Linked DNA regions of Spinactinospora alkalitolerans. The protein of the gene in region 1 interacts with the protein of each later gene in a pairwise test. Links are inferred from orthologs where the notes say so. Each region holds a gene or a part of one and is shown in the gene's direction. Other genes may lie near its edges.

Evidence for each region.
Region 2: the proteins of HDA32_RS16080 (region 1) and ileS interact in binary tests that used the Escherichia coli proteins (3 or more experiments, as listed by UniProt). The link is inferred for Spinactinospora alkalitolerans from one-to-one orthologs.

What each region holds. Positions count from the first base shown.
Region 1 is NZ_JACCCC010000001.1:3,619,548-3,623,624, forward strand. The notes cover bases 377-3,294. They hold HDA32_RS16080 (ABC transporter substrate-binding protein), read left to right. Parts: upstream 377-1,310; coding sequence 1,311-2,279; downstream 2,280-3,294. Other genes in these bases: HDA32_RS16075 (class I mannose-6-phosphate isomerase), read left to right, coding at 377-1,259; HDA32_RS16085 (sugar ABC transporter ATP-binding protein), read left to right, coding at 2,276-3,294. In the rest of the region: more of HDA32_RS16075, read left to right, coding at 213-376; more of HDA32_RS16085, read left to right, coding at 3,295-3,814; HDA32_RS16090 (ABC transporter permease), read left to right, coding at 3,811-4,077. UniProt on the Escherichia coli protein: Part of the ABC transporter complex RbsABC involved in ribose import. Binds ribose. Also serves as the primary chemoreceptor for chemotaxis.
Region 2 is NZ_JACCCC010000001.1:4,162,241-4,167,019, forward strand. What follows is about bases 489-4,215. They hold ileS (isoleucine--tRNA ligase), read left to right. Parts: upstream 489-814; coding sequence 815-4,015; downstream 4,016-4,215. In the rest of the region: HDA32_RS18430 (divalent-cation tolerance protein CutA), read right to left, coding at 174-434; HDA32_RS18440 (hypothetical protein), read right to left, coding at 4,355-4,779. UniProt on the Escherichia coli protein: Catalyzes the attachment of isoleucine to tRNA(Ile). As IleRS can inadvertently accommodate and process structurally similar amino acids such as valine, to avoid such errors it has two additional distinct tRNA(Ile)-dependent editing activities.

The sequences.
Region 1 (4,077 bases):
CCTCCGGTTCCCGCGAAATAACGTTGTCTCAGCTTATCCCGGAATCCGCGCACCGGGCGGGTCTCGCGCGCGGGCGCGTCCGGAACATCCGCTCATTTGCGCAGTTGGGTATTGACTTTCCGCCGTGATGTGGATCACTCTGGCGAGGCAACGTTGTCTTACGGTCGCCCATTAGCGGCCCAGTGGTCGTCTCGCAACGTGGAGGTTCGGGCATGCGCCCAGTCCATCTGCCGGTCAGTGTGCTGGAGCACTTCTACCGCGGTGGGGCCGCGATCGCGGAGCTGCGGGGCGGTCCGCCGCGATGTGAACGCTCACCCGAGGAGTGGCTCGGGTCGGTGACCACCCGCTTCGGCGCGTCCACCGACGGACTGAGCCGCCTGCCCGGCGGGACGCTGCTGCGCGACGCCGTGGCGGCCGACCCGCAGGCGTGGCTGGGCCCGGAGCACCGCGAACGGCTGGGCGACGAGACCGCGCTCCTGGTCAAGCTGATCGACGCCGGCGAGCGCCTGCCGGTGCACCTCCACCCCGACCGGGGCTTCGCGCAGCGGCACCTGTCGTGCCGCCACGGCAAGACCGAGGCGTGGATGGTGCTCGACGCGGAACCGGGGACGACCGCCCACGTGGGCTTCTCCCGCCCCGTCGGCCGCGGCGAGCTCGCCGACCTGGTGGCGCGCCAGGACACCGACGGCCTGCTCGCCCGGATGCACGAGTTCACCCTGCACCCCGGCGACGCGGTCCTCGTCCCCGCCGGCCTGCCGCACGCCCTGGGCGCCGGAGCCTTCGTGGCCGAGGTGCAGGAGCCCACCGACTTCTCCATCCTGCTGGACTGGCAGGGCTTCGCCGTGGACGGTCCGGTCGAGGGGCACCTGGGCCTGGGGTTCGACGTCGCCCTGGAGGCCGTCCGCCGCGACGCGCTGCCCCGCTCCGAGGCCGAGGAACTGGTACGCCGCAGCGCCCTGGACGCGCCCGCAGCGGACCGGCCCCGCGCCCTCCTCCCCGCGGCCGCGGCCCCCTACTTCCGCGCCGAACTGCTGCGGCCCGCCCGGGGCCTCCCCGTCCCGCAGGGGTTCGCCGCCCTCCTCGTCCTCGACGGCCGGGGGACGCTGCGCCCGCGCACCGGTGCGGACGTCGCCCTACGGCGCGGCGACGCCCTGGTGCTGCCGCACGCCGCCGGGCCCCACACCCTCAACGGGGACCTGCGCGCCCTGCTCTTCCGACCGCCCGGCCCCGACCACGGGACCGGATCCCCCACTCCGTGAACCGCGCTCCCAGCGAAAAGCGGCGACCACTCGTTCGAGAGGAATCCAGGCATGCCGAACCACCGCAGGCCCACCAAGGCGATCACGATGCTGTCCATCGGTGTTCTGGCCCTCGCCGGCTGCAGCGAGGAGCCCATGGGCGTCGGGCAGGACGCCGCCGACGACGGCGGCGAGGTGCAGACCGTGGGGCTGATGGTCCAGGACCTCAGCAACCCGTTCTTCACCTCCATGCAGGAGGGCGTCGAGGAGGCCGCCGAGGAGATGGGCGCCACCGTCATCACCGAGGACGGCCGCCAGGACCTCGGCGCCCAGAACGCCCACATCGACTCATTCGTCCAGCAGCAGATCGACGTCCTGCTGATCAACCCGGTCGACTCCGAGGGGATCGCCCCAGCCGTGCAGCGGGCCGTGGACGCCGGCATCACCGTGGTCGCCGTGGACGTCACCGCTGAAGGCGCCCAGGCCACCATCACCTCCGACAACGTCCAGGCCGGCGAGCAGGTCTGCACGCACCTGTTCGAGGAGATGGGCGGCGAGGGCGACATCCTCATCGTCGACGGCACCCCGATCTCCTCCATCCAGGACCGGGTGGAGGGCTGCGAGAACGTCCTGGAGGACTATCCCGACATCGAGGTGGTCGGCCACCAGAACGGCGACAACAACCGCAGCGAGGCGCTGGACATCGCCACCGACATGCTCACGGCCAGTCCCGACGTCGACGGAATCTTCGCCGTCAACGACCCCACGGCACTGGGCGCGGCGCTGGCCGCCGAGCAGGCCGGCCTGGACGACCTGAAGATCGTCGGCGTCGACGGCGCGCCCGAGGCCGAGGAGGAGATGGCCGAGGAGGACTCGATGCTCATCGCGACCGCGGCGCAGGATCCCGAGCTGCTGGGCGTGCGCGGACTGGAGATGGCCGCGGACCTGCGCGCCGGTGAGGAGCTGGAGGAGGACACCATCCTCGTCGAGACCACCCTGGTCACCCCCGGCGACCTCGCCGACTACGAGGGGTGGCGGTGAGCGGCGCGGCCCCGCCGCTGCTGCGGATGACCGGGATCAGCAAGGGCTTCCCCGGGGTCCAGGCGCTGTCCGACGCCCGGTTCGACCTCCACCCCGGCGAGGTGCACGCCCTCATGGGCGAGAACGGCGCGGGGAAGTCCACCCTGATCAAGATGCTCGCCGGAGTGCACGGCCCCGACTCCGGCAGCATCGAGATCAACGGGCGGACCGTGACCGTCGACGGCCCGCAGCAGGCGGCCGACCTGGGGATCGCGGTGATCCACCAGGAGCTCAACCTGGCGCCGAACCTGACCGTGGCCCAGAACCTGGCACTGGGCCGGGAGCCCCGCACCCGCTGGGGCCTCCTGGACCGCCCGCGCATCCGGCGCGAGGCCCGCGACAGACTCCGCCGCGTCGGGGCCGACCTCGACCCCGACACCCCCGTCGCCTCGCTCAGCGTGGGCCTGCAGCAGGTGGTGGAGATCGCCCGGGCCATAGCGCAGGACGCCCGCATCCTGGTGCTGGACGAGCCCACGGCCGCGCTCTCGGAGGCCGAGTCCCAGCGGTTGTTCGAACTCGTGGCGGAGATGCGCGCCGGCGGCATGGGCCTGGTCTACATCAGCCACCGCATGGAGGAGGTCTCCCGCCTGGCCGACCGGGTGACCGTCTTCCGCGACGGCCGCTGGGTCGACACCTCCCCGCAGGCCGACCTCACGCCCGAGGACATCGTCTCCCGCATGGTCGGCCGCAAGCTCAGCGACCTCTATTCACGCCGGCGGCAACCCCCGGGCGACGTGGTCCTGCAGGCGCGCGGGCTCACCGACGGCGCCGGTGTCGGCCCGCTCGACCTGGAACTGCGGGCCGGCGAGGTCGTGGGGATGGCGGGGCTCATCGGGGCCGGGCGAACCGAGACCGCCCGGATGCTGTTCGGCGCCGAGCGCCCCCGCGGCGGCGAGATCCTGCTCGACGGGCGGCCGGTGACCCTGCGCAGCCCGCGCGACGCGGTGCGCCACCGCATCGGCCTGGTACCGGAGAGCCGCAAGGAGCAGGCGCTGTTCCCGCAGATGGCGATCCGCGACAACGTCGCCGTCACCGGCCTCGGACGGCTCAGCGACTTCGGGGTGCTGCGGCGCGGCCGCATCGACCGCAGCATCGAACGCCACGTGTCGGCGCTGCGGGTGCGCTGCTCATCGGCGGACCAGCGCGTCGGCGAGCTGTCGGGCGGCAACCAGCAGAAGGTCGTGCTGGCGCGGTGGCTGGAGATCGCACCGCGCGTGCTGCTGCTCGACGAACCCACCCGCGGCGTGGACGTCGGCGCCAAGCAGGAGATCTACCGGATCATCGACGACCTCGCCGCCGACGGGGTGGCCGTGCTCGTCGTCTCCTCCGACCTGCCCGAGGTGATCGGCATCAGCGACCGGGTCCTCGTCATGCGCAACGGGGGCATCGTCGCCGGCCTGGCGCGCGAGGAGGCCACCGAAGAGACCGTGATGCTGCACGCCACCGGTGTGGCGCGCACCGACCGACCCCCATCCAAGGACGGAGAACCCCGATGATCGGGACGAGTCGCTCCACACCGGCGCAGAACCCCTCCGCCGGCGGCCCCGCGGGAGCCCGGCCGGGGCGGCCCAGGACCGCGGTGCTGTGGGACCGCTACGGCATCCTCGGCGTGCTGGTGCTGCTGGTCGCCCTCATGGCCGTCATCGCGCCGAACTTCTTCACCCTCGGCAACGCCTTCAACATCGCCAGGGCGACGTCGATCAACGCCATCCTGGCCGCGGGGATGACCCTGGTCATCCTCACCCGCGGCATCGACCTG
Region 2 (4,779 bases), 540 kb from region 1 along the record:
CCGGGCAATCAGCCACGGCGCGACACAGCGAACGGCTCACCGGCCCACTCATCGAGCTTCGACCGCCGCGTTCGCGGGTCGGGGATGAGATCTCCAGGGCTCGGACCTGCTGTGCCGCCGGCGCTGCGCGCACTGCGACAGCCGACTCCCTGCGCGAACCCGATCGCCGGACATCAGTCAGCGGCGGCGAACCCATCGTAGCTCTCGGCCAGCGCGGCCAGGTGGGGCTGGTCCAGCGCCGCCGAACCGCCGTGCGGGCCGGTGCGCACCTCGATCACCCAGTCGACGTCCTCGGCGTCGTCCTCACCGGCCAGCATGTCGCGGTGCAGCGCGCACGGCTCGTAGCCCTGCGCCAGCAGCTGCTCGGCCAGCTCCTCGGCGTCGTCGCGGTCCGGGAGCGTCACCAGCACCGCACCTGTCGCCTGATCCGTCATCGTGCCTCCCTCATTCGTCCCGGCAGGCAAGTATGCCCGGCCGCGCCGACCACCGTGGAAGACGGATCGGTCCGGGCCCGCGGTTGCGTTATTCTCGGTGCCAGCGAGGCGTAGATGGGGACGAGTACCGCCGGACACAGCCAGGAGCGACCCGGGGAGGGTGGAAGCCCGGGGGCATGACCGTCGGGAAGATCACCCCGGAGCCGCCGGAGGAACGGCCACGCCGCCGGTGATCGGCGCGGACGGCCCAGTAGAACCGGCAGCGGCAGCAACGAAGCGGGGCGCGCCGACGGTCGGCGCTCCCAAGGAGGGTGGTACCGCGGGGCCGTGGCCTCGTCCCTCCATCAGGTGACCGGACCCTGATGAAAGAGGTACGCCAGGTGTCGCACGAGCAACGCCCCGCATCCCGGCCGTTCCCCGCGCTGCCGGCCCAGATCGATCTGCCCGCCGTCGAGCACGAGGTGCTGCGCCGCTGGTCGGAGCAGAAGATCTTCGAACGCTCCCTCGAACGGACCCGCGGCGGCCCGAACTGGGTGTTCTTCGAGGGCCCCCCGACCGCCAACGGCCAGCCCGGCGTGCACCACGTCGAGGCGCGGGTGTTCAAGGACGTGTTCCCGCGGTTCAAGACCATGAAGGGCTTCCACGTCAACCGCAAGGCCGGCTGGGACTGCCACGGCCTGCCGGTCGAGGTGGCCGTGGAGAAGGAACTCGGGCTGTCCGGCAAGAAGGACATCGAGGAGTTCGGCGTCGCCGAGTTCAACGCCCACTGCCGCGAGTCGGTGCTGCGCAACGTCGGCGCCTTCACCGCGATGACCGAGCGCATGGGCTACTGGGTCAACATGGACGAGGCCTACCGCACCATGGACCCGGAGTACGTGGAGTCGGTGTGGTGGTCGCTGAAGGCCATCTGGGACAAGGGCCTGCTGGTCCGCGACTACCGGATCAGCCCCTACTGCCCGCGCTGCGGCACCACGCTGTCCGACCACGAGCTGGCCCAGGGCTACGAGACCGTCACCGACCCCTCGGTCTACGTGCGCTTCCCGGTGACCTCGGGCCCGCTGGCCGACCCCGAGCGGCCCACGTCGCTGCTGGTGTGGACCACCACCCCGTGGACGCTGGTGTCCAACACCGCCGTCGCGGCGCACCCCGAGGTCGGCTACGTCGTGGCCACCAACGGCACCGAGCGGCTGATCGTGGCCGAGGACCTGGTCGAGGCGGCGCTGGGCGAGGGCTGGGAGCTCACCGGCGAGCGGTTCGAGGGCGCGGAGATGGAGCGCTGGACCTACCAGCGACCCTTCGAGCTGGTCGCCTTCGACGAGCCGGCGCACTACATCGTGCTCGCCGACTACGTCACCGTCGAGGACGGCACCGGCCTGGTGCACCAGTCCCCCGCCTTCGGCGCCGACGACATGGCGGTCTGCCGCGCCTACGGCCTGCCCGTGGTCAACCCGGTGCGGGCCGACGGCACCTTCGAGGCCGACCTCGACCTGGTGGGGGGCGAGTTCTTCAAGACCGCCGACGCCGCTCTGGTCGACGACCTCTCCGAACGCGGCCTGCTCTTCAAACACCTGGCCTACGAGCACAGCTACCCGCACTGCTGGCGCTGCCACACCCCCCTGCTCTACTACGCGCTGCCGTCCTGGTACATCAAGACCACCGCGATCAAGGACCGGCTGCTGGAGCAGAACGCCCGCACCAACTGGTTCCCCGCGACCATCAAGGAGGGCCGCTACGGCGAGTGGCTGCGCAACAACGTCGACTGGGCGCTGTCGCGCAGCCGCTACTGGGGCACCCCACTGCCGGTGTGGACCTGCTCCGAGGACCACGCGACCGTCGTCGGCTCGCTCGCCGAGCTCGGCGGACTGGCCGGCCGCGACCTCAGCGCGCTGGACCCGCACCGGCCCTACGTCGACGACGTGGTGCTGTCCTGCCCGCAGGCCGACGCGTCGGGGACGCCGTGCGGCCTGGAGGCCCGGCGGGTGCCCGAGGTCATCGACGTCTGGTTCGACTCCGGGGCCATGCCGTTCGCGCAGTGGGGCGCGCCGCACCACAACGACGAGGTGTTCCGGGCGAACTTCCCCGGCCAGTACATCTGCGAGGCCATCGACCAGACCCGCGGCTGGTTCTACTCGATGATGACCGTCAGCACGCTGGTCTTCGGCCGGTCCTCCTACGAGAACGTGGTCTGCCTCGGCCACATCCTCGCCGAGGACGGCCGCAAGATGAGCAAGCACCTCGGCAACGTCCTGGAGCCCATGGCGGTGATGGAGCGGCACGGCGCCGACGCGCTGCGCTGGTTCATGGCGGCCAGCGGCTCACCGTGGATGCCGCGCCGGGTGGGCCACGCAGCACTGGAGGAGATCGTCCGCAAGGTCCTGCTGACCTACTACAACACGGTCTCCTTCTTCACCCTCTACGCCAACGCCGGCGACACCTGGGACCACGGCCGGCTCGCCGAGGCGCCGGATCCGGCCGACCGCCCGCTGCTGGACCGCTGGCTGCTCTCCGAGCTGAACCGCGTGGTCAAGGGCGTGGAGGAGGCACTGGAGCGGTTCGACACCGCGGCGGCCGGCCGCGCGCTCACGGCGTTCGTCGACGACCTGTCCAACTGGTACGTGCGGCGCTCCCGCCGCCGGTTCTGGGCCGGGGCGACCACGCCGGAGGGCGCATCGGCCTTCGCCACGCTGTTCGAGTGCCTGGAGACCGTCACCCTCCTGATGGCCCCGATGGTCCCGTTCCTCACCGACCACGTGTGGGCCGCGCTGCGCCGCCCGGACGCGCCGGAGTCGGTGCACCTGGCCGACTGGCCGCGGGTGCGCGAGGAGCTGATCGACGTCGAGCTGTCGGAGCGGATGGCGCTGACCCGCCGCCTGGTGGAGCTGGGCCGTGCGGCCCGCGCCGACTCCGGCGTGCGCACCCGGCAGCCGCTGGCCCGGGTGCTGGTCGGCGCGGCGCGGTTCGCCTCGCTGCCGGAGCAGCTTCGCGCCCAGATCGCCGAGGAGCTCAACGTCGTCCAGCTCGACCCGCTCTCCGCTGTCGGCGGCGACCTGGTCGACTACACCGTCAAGCCGAACTTCCGGGCGCTGGGCAAGCGGTTCGCCAAGCGCACACCGGTGGTGGCCGAGGCGATCCAGGCGGCCGAGGCCAAGGGCCTGGTCGAGCAGGTCCGCTCGACCGGCTGGGCGCACATCCAGGTCGAGGGCGAGCCGGTGGAGGTCAGCGCCGAGGAGGTGCTGGTCACCGAGCAGCCCCGCGAAGGCTGGGCCGTGGCCTCGGAGGCGGGCGAGACCGTCGCGCTGGACCTTGAGGTGACCCCGGAGCTGCAGCGCGCCGGCCTGGCCCGCGAGATGGTCCGCCTGGTGCAGGACGCCCGCAAGTCCAGCGGTCTGGACATCTCCGACCGCATCGACCTGTGGTGGTCGGCCACCGACGCCACGACCGCGCGGGCCGTCACCGAGCACGCCGGGACGATCGGCGCCGAGGTGCTGGCCGAGTCCTTCACCGAGGGCGCCCCCGAGGGCGAGGCCCACGTGACCCGGTCAGCGGACTTCGGCGTGACCTTCTGGCTCCGCAAGGCCTAGCGGCACGGGAAACGGCGGCGAAGGGCCGACCCCGGAATAGGAGGCCGGCCCTTCGCGGTCGCCGCTCAGCAGGTCCGAGCCCTGGAAGTCTCGTCTCGCCCCGCGAACGCAGCGGTCAGAACTTGATGAGTCGTCGGTGACCAGGCGGCCAAGGTCCGCGGTGCGGCCTTGTGGTCGACCGGGTGACAGGTGGTTCTCTCGCCGATCTCGACCGTGAGTTCTGACCTTGGCCACTGGGACCGTGAAGCCTCAACCCAAGGAGGGATCCGCGGTGACCGGGCGACGGTGCACGCCCGTCCCCGGCCTCAGGGGGCGAGGTAGAGGGGCCCACCCGCGCGCCTACTCCTGCGGTTTCTCCGGGAAGGTGAGGACTGCGGTCCGGTCCGGGTTCGGTTCGGCTTCGGCCGACTCGGCCGGGGGCGCCTCGGACCGTTCCGGGTCCGGGGTCTGCTCCTCGACCGTTTCCGGCTCGGATTCGGTGGCCGGGTCGGTGCTCTTCGGCGGCTCCGACTCGGCGGTGGGCTCCGGGCGTCCCGATTCGGCGGGCTCTGCGGGCTCCTGCGGCTCCACGGCCTCGATGTCCGTGGATTCGTCGGCCCGAGTTACGGATTCCCCGTCCGGCTCGGTCCGGTGCTCCTCCGCCGCAGGCGCCTCCGACTCTTCGGCGGCGGGCTCCGGACGGGACTCCGCACCGCCCTCGGCGACCGCGGCGTCCTCTGGACTCTCTGGGTCCTCGGCGACCGCGGCGCTCCCGGGCTCCTCGG